Regions from separate parts of the Peribacillus sp. NPDC096540 genome, predicted to be linked through region 1. Evidence: riboswitches for the same ligand, from Rfam matches in the RefSeq annotation. Region 1 holds a riboswitch; the other holds the start of a gene.
What was found. Region 1 has a riboswitch for lysine ahead of ACQKMR_RS01275 (amino acid permease). Riboswitches for the same ligand answer to the same signal wherever they lie in the genome.
Positions count from the first base shown of each region.

Region 2: another riboswitch for lysine. It lies ahead of ACQKMR_RS15675 (aspartate kinase); the one in region 1 lies ahead of ACQKMR_RS01275 (amino acid permease).

Region 1 is NZ_JBNNTG010000001.1:281,015-288,441, reverse strand. Features, by position in the region: gene ACQKMR_RS01280 (LacI family DNA-binding transcriptional regulator) at 1-697, shown strand, start outside; lysine riboswitch at 978-1,158, shown strand; gene ACQKMR_RS01275 (amino acid permease) at 1,255-2,706, shown strand; gene ACQKMR_RS01270 (glycoside hydrolase family 13 protein) at 3,266-4,948, opposite strand; gene ACQKMR_RS01265 (Ger(x)C family spore germination protein) at 5,082-6,164, opposite strand; gene ACQKMR_RS01260 (GerAB/ArcD/ProY family transporter) at 6,161-7,261, opposite strand; gene ACQKMR_RS01255 (spore germination protein) at 7,285-7,427, opposite strand, start outside.
Region 2 is NZ_JBNNTG010000017.1:78,847-86,273, reverse strand. Features, by position in the region: gene ACQKMR_RS15680 (YslB family protein) at 1-447, shown strand, start outside; gene ACQKMR_RS15675 (aspartate kinase) at 508-1,740, opposite strand; lysine riboswitch at 1,831-2,007, opposite strand; gene uvrC (excinuclease ABC subunit UvrC) at 2,069-3,841, opposite strand; gene trxA (thioredoxin) at 3,945-4,286, opposite strand; gene ACQKMR_RS15660 (electron transfer flavoprotein subunit alpha/FixB family protein) at 4,506-5,483, opposite strand; gene ACQKMR_RS15655 (electron transfer flavoprotein subunit beta/FixA family protein) at 5,555-6,328, opposite strand; gene ACQKMR_RS15650 (enoyl-CoA hydratase) at 6,471-7,244, opposite strand; gene ACQKMR_RS15645 (TetR/AcrR family transcriptional regulator) at 7,373-7,427, opposite strand, start outside.

The sequences.
Region 1 (7,427 bases):
CTATCATATAGTCATCTTTCAAACTCAATATGAAAGAGAAAAAGAAATTCAGGCATTGAATATGTTACAAATGAAGCAAATCGATGGCATTATCGTTTGTTCAAGAATTTCAGAAATGAAGGTCCTCTTGGACTATCAGAAATATGGACCAATTATTTTATGTGAAGATACAGCCCAGGCTGAATTATCATCCATCAGTATTGATCACTATGCCGCTTTTTCTTCTGCTCTTGAATACGTGGTTGCTAAAGGCTATAAGAAAATTGGATACAGTCTCGGGCGAAAAAAGAGCAGAAACAGCTACCTTCGTACAAAGGCATTTAACGATATTATGAATAAGTATCATCTTATAAATAATAAAGAATGGCTGTTTGAGGGCAGTTATCACATCAAAGATGGCGAGAAATTGTTCCAAGATTGGAATTCTATGATAGATAAACCAGAAGCTATCATCATTACTAATGATGACACCGCTGCCGGATTCATTCTTTCAGCTAACAAATCGGGAATGAAAGTACCTGAAGACGTGGCCATTCTTGGTTTTAATAATGATAGCCTCAGTGAGATGCTCGATATCACAACCGTTTCCTTGCCGCTTGATTTAATTGGAAAAATGGCTGTTGATCTATTTGAAAATCCAGAAGTTATCAGACATGTAAAATTAGATTACACTCTTATGAAACGTAAAACTATTTGAAATATCGTAATTATTAGAATAAAATTATTTTTAAATGACAAACATTTAAACACCAAATTTAAGTAATACATTTAAAAACTAGGAAAAAATAACCTTGAAAAATAATCATTGCGCTATCTATAAGATTATTTTATAATTTTAATATAGCAAAGTTTACTCAATGACCTGCTGACATAGAAGCGGTTGACTGAACATTATACTGAGATCGTATAAGTTGACTAGAGGTTGACGCAACGATTTATATATTTAGTATAAGAAAATTGAATACTTCCTCATTTACCGATGAGTTAGAGGCTGCGACTTATAAAAGTAGAACGGACGAGATTCAGGAAAATTGACGACTCCGTTTGAAAGGATAAGTTGCCGAAGTTTAGATATGGTCCTTGTATATCTAGGCTGGCGGTGTTACCGAACAGGTACACCACTGTCACGTTTTTTAAACGTGGGGAGCTATCTTCGGAAGGATAAACGGGTTTATTATAAACAGCCGTCGATCTTTTTCGACTGCTGTTTTTTTATATATCGTTCCCTTCCAATAAAAAGGAGTGTAACATCAATTGTCAAATTCACGAGAAACATCAAATCCCACTGAGTTGAAAAGGAGCCTGAAAGCACGGCACTTAATGATGATTTCATTAGGTGGAACGATTGGAACAGGTTTATTTTTAGCAAGTGGCGGTGCCATCCATACGGCTGGACCTGGAGGTGCTTTGGTAGCATACTCAGCCATTGGCTTCATGGTTTATTACTTAATGACAAGTCTTGCAGAAATGGCAGCATTCATGCCAGTAGCCGGTTCGTTCCGTGTCTACGCATCCAAATTCGTCGATCCGTCTTTCGGTTTCGCGATTGGCTGGAACTATTGGTATAACTGGGCCATTACAATTGCAGCAGAACTCGCTGCCGTTGTCCTGATTATGAAATTCTGGTTCCCGGACAGCTCGTCCATTATTTGGAGTGCCGTTGCGTTAATTATTATGTTTCTTTTTAACTATATGTCTGTTAAAGGATTTGGCGAAGCTGAATTCTGGTTTGCTTTAATTAAGATCGTGACCGTTATCATTTTCTTAATCACTGGATTTTTAATGATTTTCGGAATCCTGGGCGGTAAAGACCCAATTGGTTTTTCTAATTTCACCATGGGAGAAGGTCCATTTAACGGAGGCTTCTTCACAATTCTAGGTGTATTCATGGCAGCAGGTTTCTCTTTCCAAGGAACAGAATTACTTGGTGTTACAGCCGGTGAAAGTGAGAATCCAGAAAAAAATATCCCTAAAGCGATCAAGTCCGTTTTTTGGCGCATACTCTTATTCTATATCCTTGCGATTTTTGTAATTGGAATGATCATTCCGTTCACAGATGCACGTTTATTGAGTGAGGATGTAGCGGTCAGTCCATTTACGCTTGTATTTGAACGCGCAGGTCTTGCATTTGCGGCATCGGTCATGAACGCAGTTATATTGTCATCTGTGCTCTCTGCTGGTAACTCCGGCATGTATGCTTCGACTCGTATGCTATGGGATTTGGCCCGCGACGGAAAAGCTCCGAAATTCCTTGGCAAGCTCGATAAAAGAGGGGTTCCTGTGAATGCTCTTATTGCGACTTCTTTAGTCGGTTGCCTTGCTTTCTTAGCTTCATTTTTCGGAGACGGCGTCGTTTATATTTGGTTATTAAATGCTTCAGGTATGGCTGGATTTGTCACATGGGTTGGAATTGCGATTGCTCACTATCGCTTCCGCAAAGCCTATGTAGCTCAAGGTCTTGATTTGAATGCTTTACCATACCTTGCTAAAGGCTTCCCAACTGGTCCGATTTTCGCGCTCGTCTTATGTATTTTCATTATCATTGGACAAGGCTACCAAGCATTCAGCAGCAGCGGGATTGATTGGAATTCAATGTTTGTTTCTTACATTGGCCTGATTTTATTCTTCGTCCTATGGTTCGGCTATAAGATTAAGTATAAAACTAAAATCGTTCCACTTGAGGAATGTGATTTTAAAGTAAAATAAGCGTTTTAAAGGACCTGATTTCCAGAGGAATTGATATTATCCCCTTAAAGTAGACAGTGTAAAAAGTCCATGAAAAAACATGGATGTTACACTATTACTTGGAGGGGATTTTATTTTGGCTAAAAAAGGGGATAAATTTCAAACTTATTCAGAGGAATTCAAGATTCAGGTTGTCCAAAGTTATTTAAATATTGGTAGCCAATCTGCTATAGCGAAGTAATATGGTCTAAAAAGTAAAACGCAGTTAATGGATTGGGTGCGAAAATATCAAGATACTGGCGGTATTTCAGACTCAAGAGGAAAAAGCAGCGGTAACAAGGGTTTAAAAAACCCCTTGAAGGGACGTCCTCGTACGAAATTCGATAGCCTGGAAGAAGAATTGGAATACTATAAGGCCCAGGTGGCTTACTTAAAAAAAGCATTATCCAAATCTATAGGAGGTGTCCTTGCTCAAACGACTTAACCATCGAGCTCCGATTGAATATCGAATCTCGATGGTTGCCTAGTCTTTTTTTAAGCTGTCTACTTGACGGGGGTAAGTCCAAATCAGGTCCTTTTTTTATTTAAAATGATAGACACGGCATTCAAACGGTCGCAGAGGTTTAACGGAAATTTCCTCAATCGGCAGCTGTTCATAATTGCCGATTAACAGTGTAGCAGACATTGTATCTAACCCTTCAGGTATGGAAAAGGAAGCTTCATAGTCTTTGAAATTACATAATACTAGCAGCTTTTCTTCATTAAGCGTTCTCGTATAGGCAAATATTTGTTCATCATCAGGCCATAGTAGTTCGTAACGGCCATAAACGATGGCTTCATGTCTTTTACGTAATTGAATAAGCTTTTTATAAAAATGAAAGATAGAATTCGGATCGTTATAGGCCTTTTCTGCATTAATCTCCGGATAATTAGAATTGACACCGATCCAAGGAGTTCCCGTCGTAAACCCCGCGTTTCTTGAGTCATTCCACTGAACAGGTGTCCTTGCATTATCTCGACTGCGCGCGTATATGGCTTCCATCATCCGCTCTTCTGTCCATCCATACGAATTCACAAGTTCCTCATAAGAATTCAGCGTTTCAATATCGCGGTATTCATCTATTCTTTCAAAGAAAACGTTGGTCATACCCAGTTCTTCGCCCTGATAAATATAAGGGGTTCCCTGAAGCATATGCAGACAAACAGCAAGCATTTTCGCGCTTTCTACCCGATATTTCCCATCGTCTCCGAACCTTGAAACAATTCTCGGTTGATCATGGTTATTCCAGTATAAACTGTTCCAACCATCCTCCTCTAAACCAATCTGCCACTTGGAAAGAATTCGCTTTAAGTCACTCAGTTCCCACTTGTTGTTGCTCCATTTCCCTTCTGGCCCTCCCCCCAAATCCATATGTTCAAATTGAAAGACCATATGTAGCTCACCTCGTTCTTTCCCTGTGAACAATGTGGCTTCATCAGGTGATACACCAGGCATTTCACCAACTGTAATCAAGTTATAACCTGAAAGCACTCGCTGATTGATTTCCTGCAAAAACTCATGAATGCGCGGACCATTCACGAAAAATGGACTTCCATCACCATGCTGTTTCCCATCCCGGACATCCCCGTCCATATATCGCTGGTCTTTCGAAAGGAAGTTAATAACATCCATTCTGAAGCCATCGACTCCCTTATCCAGCCACCATTTCATCATGCTGTAAATTTCTTCACGAAGCTCAGGATGTTCCCAATTTAAATCCGGCTGTTTTTTACTGAATAAATGCAAATAATACTCATCCGTTGCCTCATCATATTTCCATGCCGAACCTTTGAATATGGATTCCCAATTATTCGGCTCCTTTCCATGCTTCCCAGGCCTCCAAATATAGTAATCCCTCTTCGGATTATCTTTAGAAGACCGGGATTCCTTGAACCATGAATGTTCATCTGACGTATGATTGACCACAAGATCCATCATGATTTTCATTCCACGCTCATGAACTGCCTTCAATAGCCGGTCAAAATCACTCATTGTCCCAAACTCAGTCATTATCGAACGATAATCACTAATATCATACCCATTATCATCATTGGGAGATTGATAAACCGGAGAAAGCCATATCACATCTACACCCAGCTCCTGTAAATAATCAAGTCTCATCAATATTCCTTTTAGGTCCCCTATCCCGTCTCCATCGCTATCCATAAAACTCCTGGGATACACCTGATATACAACCGCCTCTTTCCACCATGTTTTGTCCATTTCCTCCACACCCTTCGTTAAGCAAATTGACATAATTGTTTACATCAATACACCTATTATAAAGAGTGAAACTTCGGAATATTCTTGATTAACGAATCTATTTAAGGAATTTTTATATTATGGATTTTTTTCCTTATTCTGCGATTCCCGTTTGAATCATTTCAATATCTACAGCCAAATCAATTGGAATATGAGGATATACTTCCTCCCAATGTTTTCGATTAAATTTTCTTGTTTTACTTCTAGCGATATCACCCATCGCAGTTGGATCTATATTATTTTCCTGAAACATAGTTAACATCTTATTTAGTTTTTTTTCAATGACCTGCTCAGCTTTATTCTCTATATTTTTCACGTCGAGTGGTTTGCCCAAGTCATACCCTTGTACCTCAAGTATACTTGCCTTTATTTTCACATCAATCCTGACCTTGGGCTCTTGATTTGCATGTAAGATATCATAATGGACACGTGATTGAACGTTATTAATATCAATAAAGTCATTATCCTTCAATTTTATTTCATAACTCCCCAGTTTGAAGTTTTCGCTAAGGACTTTGAATAAGAAACCGTCCTCATAAGGAATATACTTGCCAATGTACCTGTCCTTTTTAAACAGAGCAATCCCTTTCACCCGTACACGCTCGCCTGCTGTTTCCAATAATGGCATAACCGGATCAATTCCTTTACCATGACTGGCATATAAATAGTGGTGCAAATCGACATTAGGTAAATTCGTTCTGATGTTTTGTTCAATTAGCTCTTTTACTTGAACCCCTGGAGTTTTGGATAACTTCGGCTCTATTTTAACTACATCATCAGCTCTGCCATGAACAACAGCTAAATATAGATCTCTTCCCACCATTGGGTCACGCCTATATGTATCGACATAATCATTGAGGCCTTTTCCAGCTAATTCTTCACTATAGAGAATTACTGATAATCTACCACCAACAATTGGAAATGCGGTTTCAGAATTTTTTTGCTTACGAGTAGCTTTTACGTCATGAGAGATGGCTTCATAAACTTCCTTACCTAGGTTTGTTTTCTCTCCAAGTTGAGGAACATTGACAACAACTGTTCCCTTAATCTTATGATCGCCAGCATCATCATAGCCAACGACTTCGGCAATTAAGATATCTTCTAAAATTTGCTTCTCCACTCCGCACGCTGTCATTAATACGCAACCTAATGTAATCAATAGTAGTTTGGTTTTCATGGTTTATGATCCCTCACTTTGTAAACAATCAACTGCCATAAAAATAAAAGGGGTAGGTACAGATACATCATATAAAAACCCATACGGGAAATGTACGTATTTAACAAATCGATTTTATTGCGATTATCCAAAAAAATACAAGACACTAAAATAACCATCAGAATAATAACTAACATTTTTTTCTGTCGGAACCCAAATACCCGTTTCGCACATCTGCTTGCAGCCCAGACTCCAAGGCATGCATTCGGTATCACCATAAAAAGCCACATAGAAATTCCTATGTATTCAAATCTTTCAATAAAGGGTAGGTCCACGATTTTCCATAACGTCAAAGTTGCCCAAATAACATCTTTCAGCTGATCCTGGTGATAGTATGCTAATGAGACAAGAATTGAGATGAGATATAGAAAAGTTGTATAAAGTGCCCCAAGATGGGCCCACTTTTGAGACCGTTCACGCTTTTTTATAAATGGATAATAGACCAAGAGCAGTTCAAAACCGAGATAATTCAGCGTCATCGACTTACATGCTTTCATAATATCTAGAAAGGAATGATCCAGGACAGGTGTCAAATTATAGAAATGAACTTGTTTTAATGGGAAATACTTCAAAAGCATTAAGGGCAATCCAATCATCAGCCCGATCATACAAAAACCGGTGATAACTCTAAACCCTCCCGTAACAAAACTATAAACAAGAATCAGGATGATGGTTAATAACAGCGGGATATTAATACTAGGGAACATCCAAACCTGAATAACCTCTAAATAAGTCCTAATAATAATGATGGAAATCAATATAAAGTAGAGGATAAATACAATATTGAAAGCATTTCCTGCCCATTTACCAAACAAATCTTGATGGACAGCAATCAAATCAAGTGTTTGTGGACCGCGTCCTAAAATTTTGTAGCACATACAAAGAAGAATATTTATGATTAATCCTGAAATCAAGACTGATATCCAGGCATCTTGGCCTACTTCTTTTGCTATGATCCGTTCAAATCCCAATACCCCTACTCCAATTTGCATACCTGGTATGAGGAAAGAGACAGAGAATGGAGAAATCTGTTTAGTCACATTTGTTTGAGCTTCCATGCTTTCTCACCGCTTTCTACACCTTATTCATCAATATCATTTTTGGATTTTTGGGTTTGAGCCTTCTTTCTTATTCTTACTGGATTTTCAGTCCGCAAAAAATGCGGACGTTTTTTCTGTTTTGAAAAGTGAAGTCGAATAAAACTATCTTTAAAATCCTTAATTC
Region 2 (7,427 bases), on a different contig from region 1:
AATATTGCTGCAGCGATAGAAGAAGAAATTCAAACAGAAGAATTCCAAGTTCCAGCTTTCGGCTACGAATTAATCAGAGAAGTTTTATTGAACGATATTCTCGGAAAAGATTCTAATCAAATTCTCTATTGGGCAGGTAAACAGTTAGCGAGAAAATTCCCATTGAATGGCGAACAGGAAGTTATTGCATTTTTCCAAAATGCAGGCTGGGGCCATCTTGAAATCATAAAGTTTTCGAAAAACGAGATGGAATTATCCTTAACAGGAGAAATAATCAGCCGTCGCTTAGATCTTCATCCTGACTGCCACTTCCAACTTGAAGCCGGTTTCCTTGCCGAGCAGATTACACTGCAGAAAAGATTCTTTAGTGAATCAACAGAAGAAATCAAACGTCGCGCAAAAAAAGTGACATTTACCATTCAATGGGATCCTAGAGACCCAATCTAATGAGCCCAAAAACAGACTTACCCTTTGTCGGAAGTCTGTTTTTCATTAGACTCCAGGCAATCAAGCAAGCACTTTTGCATGCTGTCCTAGTTTAAACGCTTCATGAAGTGCTTCGACTGCCTTCACCATTTCCTTTTCATTGACGACAGTTGAGACTTTAATTTCAGATGTGCTGACCATTTTCACTTGGATACCTGTGTTAGCCATCACTTCAAACATCTCGGCAGCCACTCCCGGATTAGATACCATTCCTGAACCGACGATAGACACTTTGGCCAATCCGCCCTCTGTTTCCACTCTATCGAATGCCAATTGGTCTTTATTGTTTTCTAGCACGATTAAAACAGCTTCCGTATCTTCACTTTTTATGGAGAAGGATAGGTTTGTTGTATCCTCTGCGGTCATACTTTGAATAATAATGTCAACGTTAATCCGGCTTTTTGCAAGTGTCATGAAAATTGTGGATAATGAACCTAGAGATCGGGGCAAACCATTCACTGTGACCCTTGTAATACTATCTTCAAAAGCAATGCCGCGTACAATTAAATTTTCTTCCATAGTTGCTTCCTCCTCAATTTTAGTTCCTGCTTCTTTCTCTATACTCGAACGGACTTCAAGCGGAATCTGGTGGTTTTTCGCATACTCGACAGCTCTTGGATGAAGGACACCCGCCCCTAGATTGGCAAGTTCTAGCATTTCATCGTAAGAAATAGATTGCAGTTTTCGAGCGTCTTTTATGTAGCGAGGGTCTGTTGTAAATACACCCGTTACATCGGTATAAATATCGCATCGGTCTGCATTCAATGCTGCAGCAATAGCCACTGCAGTCGTATCGGACCCGCCCCTCCCTAGTGTCGTGATTTCTCCGTTTGCATCATTCCCTTGGAAACCAGCAACGACCACAATTTTCTTTGCTTGAAGCTGAGCTTGTATTCTCGAAGCATCAATATTTAAAATCCTGGCATTCCCATGAACTGATTCTGTTTGCATGCCAGCCTGCCAGCCGGTGAAAGAAATAGCTTCACGTCCCGCTTCAATTAAAGCCATCGTTAACAGGGAAATCGTGACCTGCTCTCCAGTCGTCAATAACATATCCATTTCCCTCTTGCTTGGGGTTCTGGAAATATCTTGGGCCATGTAAACTAATTCATCCGTTGTTTTCCCCATAGCTGAAACAACGACGACTACATCATTCCCATTCTCAGCTTCCTCAATTACTCGATTGGCAACATTTTTGATTTTCTCGACACTACCGACGGATGTCCCGCCAAATTTTTGAACGATTAATGCCATCCTAATGCACCCTCTTTTTCTTTTTTAGGCAATAAAAAAAGCAATGAGAAATATCTCATTGCTGTGATCACGTATTTAATACAGTAAACACAGTGAGATAGCTCTCCAGGGTATATCCCCTGACAATCCGCCATTTATTAAATGTCAGACCAGAAAAACAAGGTATGAGTCTTGTCTTCCTTCGGCGTTATCCCCTTTCAAAACCTTTCATCGAAGCTCATACTTCTCCAGGTTTTTACTCTTGAATTCCGCACCTCTATCAGCACTTTTAAGTTGTCTAGTTAAAAATTCCTTCTTATCATAGCATAGAGAAATGTAGGTAGCAAGATTATTCTTGCAATTTTCTAACGATTCCTTCAGCTATCCCTTTTGGCATGCCTGCCTCAATAATTTGTTCTAAAGATGCCTCTTTAATTTTTTTCAATGAACCAAAATGCCTTAACAATTGCTTTCTTCGTTTTTCTCCGACTCCAGGAATATCATCAAGCTGCGAGTGAACCGCATTTTTCCCACGTAGCTGGCGATGAAACGTAATCGCAAACCGATGCACTTCGTCCTGAATTCTTTGCAGCAGATAAAATTCCTGGCTACGCGAATCAAGCGGTACTAGTTCCAGCGGATTGCCAATCATCAATTGCGATGTTCTGTGCTTTTCATCCTTAATGAGACCAGAAAGCGGAATATCAAGACCCAGTTCATTTTCTAAAATATCTCGAACAGCCTCCACATGTCCCTTTCCGCCATCAATAATGATTAAATCCGGAAGTGGCAGCCCTTCTTTTAAAACACGTGAATATCTTCTGCGGACAACTTCACGCATCGATTCATAGTCATCGGGTCCTTGGACAGTTTTGATTTTATATTTGCGATACTCTCTTTTTTCCGGCTTACCATCAATAAATACAACTAAGGCAGAAACCGGATCACTGCCCTGTATGTTTGAGTTATCAAAAGCCTCAATCCGATGCGGAGTGTAAATGCCTAATTGTACCCCGAGATTTTCCACCGCATTGATCGTTCTTTCTTCATCCCTTTCAATTAAAGAAAACTTTTCTTGAAGGGCTATGGCAGCATTTTTATTCGCCAATTTAAGCATATCCTTTTTCGATCCCCGTTTTGGATGAATCGTTTTCACGCCAAGCAGCCCCTCAGCCATTTCCGCATCTACTGACTCTGGCAGCAAAATTTCCTTTGGTTTAAAGTGATTGGTTATCTCGTAAAACTGACCTAGGAATGTAAGAAGTTCCTGATCCGGTTCATCATACACTGGAAACAGTGAAACATCCCTTTCTATCAATTTCCCTTGTCGCACAAAAAATACCTGAACACACATCCAGCCTTTGTCATAGGCATAGCCAAATACATCACGGTCGATAAAATCAGTCGTCATCATTTTTTGCTTCTCCATCGTGATATCGATGTGGGCAATTTTGTCACGGAACTCCTTCGCTCTTTCGAAATCAAGATCTTCTGATGCTTCTAACATTTTTTCTGTCAGTTCTTTTTTTATCTCAGTATGGCCGCCGTTTAAAAATCGATTGATATCATCCACCATTTTTTTATATTCCTGTTCCTCTACATCATACACACATGGAGCCAGGCATTGCCCGAGGTGGTAATAGAGACAAACGCGATCCGGCAGGGTATTGCATTTTCTAAGAGGGTAGATGCGGTCGAGTAGTTTTTTCGTTTCATTGGCCGCAAAGGCATTCGGATACGGACCGAAATATTTACCTTTATCTTTTTTGACTTTTCTCGTAATGATTAATCGCGGATGCCGTTCAGCAGTCAACTTGATGAATGGATACGTCTTGTCATCCTTCAGCATGATATTATATTTTGGATCATGTTTTTTGATTAAATTTAACTCTAAAATGAGTGCCTCGATATTGGACGAGGTAACGATGTATTCAAAATCCTCAATCTCATTAACGAGCCGGAACGTTTTCCCATCATGAGAACCGGTGAAATAAGAGCGCACACGGTTTTTTAACACTTTCGCTTTTCCTACATAAATGATCGTTCCCTGACGATCCTTCATTAAATAGCAACCAGGTTGATCGGGAAGAAGGGCAAGTTTATTCTTTATTTGTTGGTTCATACATTCAGCCTCCTGTTCTCCCTTTTTACAATTAATTATATATCAAGATAGCGAAAAAAGCTTCAAGTCCGCAGACTTGAAGCTTTTTTTAGCTAACTTAATATTAAGCGTGTTTTGCAATAAGTTCAGCAAGTGCTTCTTTAGGTTGGAAACCAACAACTTTATCTACTACTTCACCGTCTTTTAGGACGATTAATGTCGGAATGCTCATTACGCCGAATTTTCCAGCTGTTTCTTGGTTTTCGTCTACATCCACTTTTACGATTTTAGCTGATTCGCCAATTTCAGTATCAAGCTCTTGAAGAACAGGAGCAATCATTTTACAAGGTCCACACCATGGAGCCCAGAAGTCTACAAGAACGACACCCTCGCTAGTATCAGTTGTGAAAGTTTGGTCAGTTGCATTTACAATAGCCATATATTTATCCTCCTCAAATTTACTCAAATAACTAAAGACAGTATAACATTGATACTAGAATCGATGCTAATATTTTGCTTCAGTGGTAGGATGTCCAAAAACAGAGTAAATATACAGGTTTCTTAGCTCTTCCTGATAGCTCAATTATTAATAAAAATTACATGTCAAAAAAAAACAAGGCATTTATCAGCTAACTGTCAAATGCCTTGTTTCTTACCTATTTGTTTCTTCTTTAAATGCTTTCTATTACGCGTTCACTTTTAACTTTTTGAATTCTTCTGTTAGTAGTGGAACAACTTCGAAAAGATCTCCGACAATGCCATAATCAGCTACATTAAAAATGTTAGCTTCTGGATCTTTATTGATGGCAACGATAACTTTAGAGTTGGACATACCAGCTAAATGCTGAATAGCTCCAGAAATTCCGCAGGCAATATATAGGTCCGGAGTAACAACTTTACCCGTTTGACCGATTTGCAAAGAGTAATCGCAATAGTCTGCATCACATGCACCACGAGAAGCACCGACTGCACCGCCAAGAACTTGAGCAAGTTCCTTTAATGGTTCAAAACCGTCTTCACTTTTTACCCCACGTCCGCCGGCAATGATTACTTTTGCTTCAGAAAGGTCAACCCCTTCACTTGCTTTTCTCACAACATCTTTAATAATCGTACGCAAGTCTTTAATATCTACACTTAATGTAGAAACATCACCAGAACGGGACTCATCTTTCGCTAATGGTTCAATATTGTTTGGACGAACAGTCGCGAACACAATTCCAGCTGTGACAATTTTCTTTTCAAATGCTTTACCAGAATAAATCGGGCGAGTGAAAACGATATTTCCGCCTTCTACTTCAATAGAAGTAACATCGGAAATCAATCCTAATTCAAGCTTGCCAGCTAATTTTGGCGCTAGATCTTTTCCTAGTGCAGTATGGCCGAAGAAAATGCCTTCTGGTTTTTCCTGCTCGATGATAGCAAGCAAGCTTTGCGCATAACCATCTGATGTATATTGTTTTAATTGATCGTTCTCAACTGCAACTACCCGGTCTGCACCATACTGGATCAATTCATTCCCAAAACTTTGAACACTGTCACCAACTAAAACACCAACGATTTCTCCGCCATCTGCAGCAAGTTTAGCCGCACCGATTGCTTCAAATGATACATTTCTTAGTGAACCGTCGCGAACTTCGCCCAATACAAGAAACTTTCTAGCCATTTATAAAAACCTCCTGTGCTCTATTTTATCTTTTTGTTGTGTGTAGTATATTTTGAAAAGAACCGCTTGTATTAAATTACTTTTGCTTCACTGCGTAATAATTGAACAAGTTCGCTAACTTGATCGCTAATCTCGCCGTTAAGCACTTTTCCAGCCTCTTTTTTAGCAGGAAGGTAGATTTCAATTGTTTTTGTTTTTGCTTCAACATCTTCTTCTTCCAAATCCAAGTCATCCAATTCTAATTCTTCTAGTGGTTTTTTCTTGGCTTTCATGATTCCTGGCAATGAAGGATAACGTGGTTCGTTTAATCCTTGTTGAGCTGTTACTAGCAATGGAAGAGAAGCTTCGATTGTTTCAGAATCTCCTTCAACGTCACGGATAACGCTTACATTTCCAGCTGCGATGTCCAATTTAGTGATTGTTGTAATGTATGGAATCTCTAAAATCTCAGCAACGCGCGGACCTACTTGTCCAGAACCGCCGTCGATTGCTACGTTTCCAGCAATGATTAAATCAGCATTTTTACTTTTTAAGTATTCACCAATAATTTTGGCAGTCGTGAATTGATCGCCATTTTCTATGTCGTCTTCAATATTAATTAATACGGCTTTGTCAGCACCCATAGCAAGCGCAGTGCGTAATTGCTTTTCAGCTTCTTCAGTTCCAACGGTAATAACCGTAACTTCCCCACCTTGTGCATCACGCACTTGGATTGCTTCTTCTACAGCATACTCATCGTATGGGTTAATGATGAATTCTGCTCCATCCTCATTAATTTTCCCGTTAGAAAGTGTAATTTTTTCTTCTGTATCAAATGTTCTTTTCAGCAGCACATAAATGTTCACGATAATACCTCCCGAATAATTTGAGTTTTGAAGATTATGAATTTTTTAAACATATATTACTGTATTCTTCAGATTTCATCAAAATCCTGCATAATATTTAAAAATAAGTTATTAATTCACTAGTTTTGACATGAAACAACTACTATTTCCCTTTAAATATCGCTTCTCTTTTTTCGATAAAAGCACCAATTCCTTCTTTTGCATCATCAGTATCGAAGGCTTGGCAGAATAGGGCAGCTTCTCTTTCTACACCTTTATAGTAGGAATCATGCTTAGTATAATTTAATAGTTCAATAGCCGACTTTAATGCAAGAGGGCTTTTCTTAGCGATTTTAAAGGCTAATTCCTTCGCTTTCGGAATAAGTTCTTCATCTGTCCAGGCATGATTAGCTAATCCACATTGCACAGCTTGTACTCCTGTAATTGGCTCGCTTGTAAATAGCATTTCTGCAGCTTTTGCCGTACCGACATAACGAGGTAACCGTTGTGTGCCAGCAAATCCAGGAATTAATCCAAGCTGTAGTTCAGGCAAACCTAGTTTTGCTCTTTCCGTTACTAAACGGATGTGACAGGCCATAGCCAGTTCCAATCCCCCGCCAAGCGCTGCTCCGTGAATAGCTGCAATAACCGGTTTTGGAAAAGATTCGATTTTTTCAAATACAGATTGACCATTTTTGGTCAGTTTCTCGAAAGCTTTACCGTTTTCCACTTCTGTAAACTCTTTAATATCTGCTCCAGCAGAGAAAAATCTTCCTTCTCCATGAAGAAGGACAACCCGTACATCCTCGTTCTCCGCAATTTGATCGAAGGCTTGTGACAGCTCTACAATGATTTCCGAAGACAACGCGTTTGCAGGTGCATGATTAATCGTTATAAAAGCAACATGATTTTCAATTGAAAGCTTTAGGTATTCCATATCTTTCCCTCCCGGCATGCTAGTCGAACTTTTTCGATAATTTAATATATGTATACTTTCCCAGAAAACTGAAAGCTGAATTAATCGATTTTTTTCGAGGATGGCTAAGCCACCCTCTTTTAAAATCGTTAACTTTTTAAGCTGCATCCACCTAGTAGAAGGTGGTGAACATCTTTTGCAAGG